Regions from separate parts of the Metabacillus mesotrionivorans genome, predicted to be linked through region 1. Evidence: a T-box and tRNA genes for the amino acid it is inferred to sense, from the RefSeq annotation. Region 1 holds a T-box; the other holds one or more tRNA genes.
What was found. A T-box is a leader RNA that pairs with one kind of tRNA and senses whether it is charged. The one in region 1 lies ahead of pheS (phenylalanine--tRNA ligase subunit alpha), so its partner is inferred to be a tRNA-Phe.
Positions count from the first base shown of each region.

Region 2: it encodes a tRNA-Phe, which carries the amino acid that the T-box ahead of pheS (phenylalanine--tRNA ligase subunit alpha) is inferred to sense. The anticodon was not compared.

Region 1 covers NZ_JBQMFF010000004.1:222,331-224,731, forward strand. The annotation lists gene ACTSEZ_RS13365 (TrmH family RNA methyltransferase) at 71-823, shown strand; T-box leader at 884-1,127, shown strand; gene pheS (phenylalanine--tRNA ligase subunit alpha) at 1,195-2,229, shown strand; gene pheT (phenylalanine--tRNA ligase subunit beta) at 2,244-2,401, shown strand, end outside.
Region 2 covers NZ_JBQMFF010000005.1:33,986-36,386, forward strand. The annotation lists gene ACTSEZ_RS14420 (adenylosuccinate synthase) at 1-1,151, shown strand, start outside; tRNA gene ACTSEZ_RS14425 (tRNA-Phe) at 1,279-1,351, shown strand; gene ACTSEZ_RS14430 (peptidoglycan DD-metalloendopeptidase family protein) at 1,767-2,401, shown strand, end outside.

The sequences.
Region 1 (2,401 bases):
TCTAAAGCTTGTGATAAAAACAAAAGAAAAAAATGGGCAGGAAAACCCAACAGCAAAAGGAGCAGGACAATTGAAGCGAATTGAATCCGTACAAAATCAAAAAGTTAAACAATGGCGCAAACTTCACACAAAAAAAGAACGTGATGCATCAGGCACATTTTTAATAGAAGGCATGCATCTCGTGGAAGAAGCCATCAAAAATAAATCAGATATAAAAGAACTGATCCTGTCAGAAGAAACAGCCATCCCAAAACACTGGGATCTAGACAGTCTGTCCATCATTTACGTAACAAAAGAAATCTTGAAAGCCATTTCCGAAACAGAAACCCCCCAGGGTGCTGCAGCCGTTTGCATCCAGAAGGACAGCGGAAGCATAAGCACATGGAAAAAAGTCATTCTGATTGATGCGCTTCAGGATCCGGGGAACCTTGGAACCATTATCCGGACTGCCGATGCAGCAGGTCTTGACGGCGTCATTCTCGGGGATGGGACAGTTGATCCGTATAACTCAAAAGCAGTGCGCTCCTCACAGGGCTCCATTTTCCATATACCGGTTGTAAGAAAAAAAATAGATGAAGCCATTTCAGAACTGAAGCAGAATGAAGTGTCCATTTACGGAACCTCCCTGCAGAACGGATCCGATTACAGAAAAGCAGAAACCTCCGGACATTTTGCCCTGCTTATCGGCAATGAAGGCAGCGGGGTAAGGGAGGAATGGCTGTCCCTTACCGACCAGAACCTGTACATCCCGATTCTTGGAAAAGCTGAATCCTTAAACGCCGGAGTTGCTGCCGGGATCCTGATGTATCACCTTGTGAAATAGGCAAAAGCGTGGTTGCATCGCCATCATGAATTCATTATAATAAAAGACAGTTACATACCATGAACAGCGTTGACAGAGAAGAGTAGTCTGCGAAAGCGTCAATCAGGGAGAAAATGCCGGTGACTGTGAGCATTTTTTTGACAGCAGCAGATGAATTCACCTCTTTAGCTGACACCAGGACCATCCGGAAAAATCCCGGGTGTAAAGGTGCTCCGGATCCTATCCGTTATTTATGAACGAAGTGAACAGCATGTTTTTTTGCTGTTAACAAGGGTGGTACCGCGACTGTCAACTCGTCCCTTTTTTGGACGGGTTTTTTATTTTGTTCAAAAAAAATCAGGAATCATCTGAAATAAAAGGAGGAAAAAACGATGCAGGAGCAATTAAAACAGCTTCAGCTTGAAGCGCTTGAAAAAATTCAGGCAGCAAATGATTTAAAGAGCCTGAATGAGATCCGTGTATCATATTTGGGTAAAAAAGGGCCAATTACAGAAGTTCTTCGCGGGATGGGCAAACTTTCTGCAGAAGAGCGCCCGCTGATGGGAGCTTTGGCCAACGAGGTGCGCGAGAGCATTGCCACAAGCATTTCGGCTAAACAGGAAGGACTTGAGGAAGCGGCAGTTGAAGAGAAGCTTGCAGCTGAAACGATCGATGTGACACTTCCGGGGCGTCCTGTACGCACGGGCAATCATCATCCGATTACGTCTGTCATTGAGGAAATCGAAGACCTTTTCCTTAACATGGGTTATTCCGTAGAAGAAGGCCCTGAGGTAGAGACGGATTATTTCAACTTTGAAGCGCTGAATCTTCCAAAAGGACACCCGGCGCGTGATATGCAGGATTCTTTCTACATAACGGAAGAAACGCTGCTTCGTACTCATACGTCACCTGTTCAGGCAAGAACGATGCAGAAATACAAAGGTCAGGGACCAGTGAAAATCATTTGTCCGGGCAAAGTATACCGCCGAGATAATGATGATGCGACACATTCACACCAGTTCACGCAAATTGAGGGACTTGTCATTGACGAGAACATCAGCATGAGTGATCTGAAAGGAACACTTGAGGCTTTTGCTAAAAAGATGTTCGGCGAAGAGCGCGAAATCCGTCTGCGCCCAAGCTTTTTCCCGTTTACAGAGCCTTCAGTTGAAGTCGATGTTTCATGCTTCGTGTGCGGCGGCAAAGGCTGCAGTGTTTGCAAAAAGACTGGCTGGATTGAAATTCTCGGTGCAGGAATGGTTCATCCGAATGTGCTTGAGATGGCCGGGTTTGATTCAAAGAAATACAGCGGATTTGCTTTTGGTATGGGACCGGAGCGAATTGCCATGCTGAAATACGGCATCGATGACATCCGTCATTTTTACACGAACGACATGCGTTTTCTGAAACAATTTAAAAGAGCATAAAAGGAGGGTTCCAAATGTTTGTTTCCTATAAATGGCTGCAGGATTACGTGGATCTCAGCGGAATCCCGGCAGAAGAACTGGCAGAGAAAATCACCCGAAGCGGAATTGAAGTAGAGGGTGTAGAGGTTTTAAATGAAGGGATGAGCGGTGTAGTCGTCGGGCATGTGCTTGA
Region 2 (2,401 bases), on a different contig from region 1:
ACGGTGAAACATATAAGCTGCACTTAATTCCATCAGGTATCTTCTACAGTGATAAGACCTGTGTAATCGGCAATGGAATGGTCGTTGATCCTAAAGCTCTTATGACGGAGCTTAAATATCTTCACGACCGCGGTGTCAGCACGGACAACCTGCGCATCAGCAACCGCGCACACGTTATTCTGCCTTACCACCTTAAACTTGATGAAGTAGAAGAAGAGCGCAAAGGCGCGAACAAAATCGGCACAACAAAAAAAGGAATCGGACCTGCTTATATGGACAAAGCAGCGCGTGTCGGCATCCGTATTGCTGACCTCCTTGACCGTGAAGCATTTGAAGAAAAGCTTGCACGCAACCTTGAAGAAAAGAACCGCATGCTTGAAAAGTACTATGAAACAGAAGGCTTCACAATGGAAGAAATTCTTGATGAGTACTATGAGTACGGCCAGCAGTTCAAACAATACGTCTGCGATACAGCCGTTGTACTGAACGATGCTCTTGACGGCGGCAGACGCGTGCTGTTTGAAGGTGCACAGGGCGTTATGCTTGATATCGACCAGGGAACATATCCGTTTGTTACATCATCAAACCCTGTTGCAGGCGGCGTAACGATCGGTTCAGGCGTCGGCCCGACGAAAATCAACCACGTTGTCGGCGTATCCAAAGCCTACACAACACGTGTTGGAGACGGTCCGTTCCCGACAGAACTTGATAACGAAATCGGCCACCAGATCCGTGAAGTCGGACGCGAGTACGGAACAACAACAGGCCGCGCGCGCCGTGTCGGCTGGTTTGACAGCGTCGTTGTCCGCCACGCACGCCGCGTCAGCGGAATCACAGACCTGTCCCTTAACTCAATTGACGTTCTGACAGGCATTGAAACACTGAAAATCTGTACAGCATACAAATACAAAGGCGAAATCATGGAATCATTCCCTGCAAGCCTTAAAGTCCTTGCTGAATGCGAGCCGGTATACGAAGAGCTTCCAGGCTGGACAGAAGACATCACAGGCGTACGCGACCTCGGAGAACTTCCGCAGAACGCACGCAACTACATCGAGCGCGTATCGCAGCTTACTGGCATTCCGCTTTCCGTCTTCTCTGTCGGTCCTGACAGAACGCAGACAAACGTTGTAAGAAGCGTATACAGCTAAGCCATTGAATCGAAAGGGATCCGTCCCTTTCGATTTTTTAATTATTTTTAAAATAGTCTTGTGTTTGAGCTGTTATTGAACTATAATAATTTAGGTCGGCAGATAATCGCTGATCCATACATACTTCGGCTTGGTAGCTCAGTCGGTAGAGCAAAGGACTGAAAATCCTTGTGTCGGCGGTTCGATTCCGTCCCAAGCCACTACATCGAAAAGCGGAAGCACCCGTTTAGCTCCGAAAGCCAGATAAGAACTGAACCGAAAAGTCCGGGTTTGACTTTTTGGGGCAGTTTGTTCTGGCAGAGGAGTTGGGTGCTGGAGCTGGACACCGATACGAACACGACAAAAAAGACATGATCCTTAATCGGATGCATGTCTTTTTTGTTATGCCTATAGTCGCATAACCGTTACATAAAAGTGCAAATTTTTACATCAAAATCTAAAATATGACATCAATAATACAGAAATGTTACATTTTTGAAAATGGCTAGGTAATAGTCTGATAATATGGTAGGTTAGTAGAGTGGCTAAAAAAGAAATCCGCAAACATAGCACTATAGGCTTATATAGATGATAGATAAAGTACTGATCAGTGGTCAATTGGGAGGAAATTGTATCGTGTTTAAGCGCATAACTGGATTCGTTGGAAACAACGTGAAGCATACAAACAGCACTATAAAGAAGGCATTATTCGGTCTGACTTTTGCAGGCGCCATGACATTCGGCATGAATGCTTCTGCAGAGGAAAATCTTGAGACCGTTTACCATATTTATCTGGACGGCGAAAGAATAGGAACGGTAGACAGTCAGCAGTTAATTGATGACCTTTCAAAGCAAAAGATTGAAGAGGCCAAAAAAGAGTATAAAGATTATCAATTAACGGTTGAAGAGATGGAAGTAATCCCTGAGCAAATGTTCCGTCCTGCTGCAAGCAACGAGGAAACTCTTGCCAAGCTTAAAGAAGAGCTTAATGTAGCAGCAGACGCAGCTTTACTTAAAATAGATAATCAGACTGTCGGCTACTTCAAGAACAAAGATGAAGCAGAGAGAGTTCTAAAAGCTTACAAAGCCAAGTACGTTCCGGCTGAACAGGTAGAACAGGCCGAGAAAATGAAGCAGTCCCCACAGCCGCTTCAGCCATTAAAAGAAAATGAATCTCGTATACTAGACGTTTCATTCTCGGGAAAAGTTTCAATTTCAGAGGAAAAAATTTCTCCTGAAGAGATGCTGACGGCACAGGAAGGCGTAAAGCT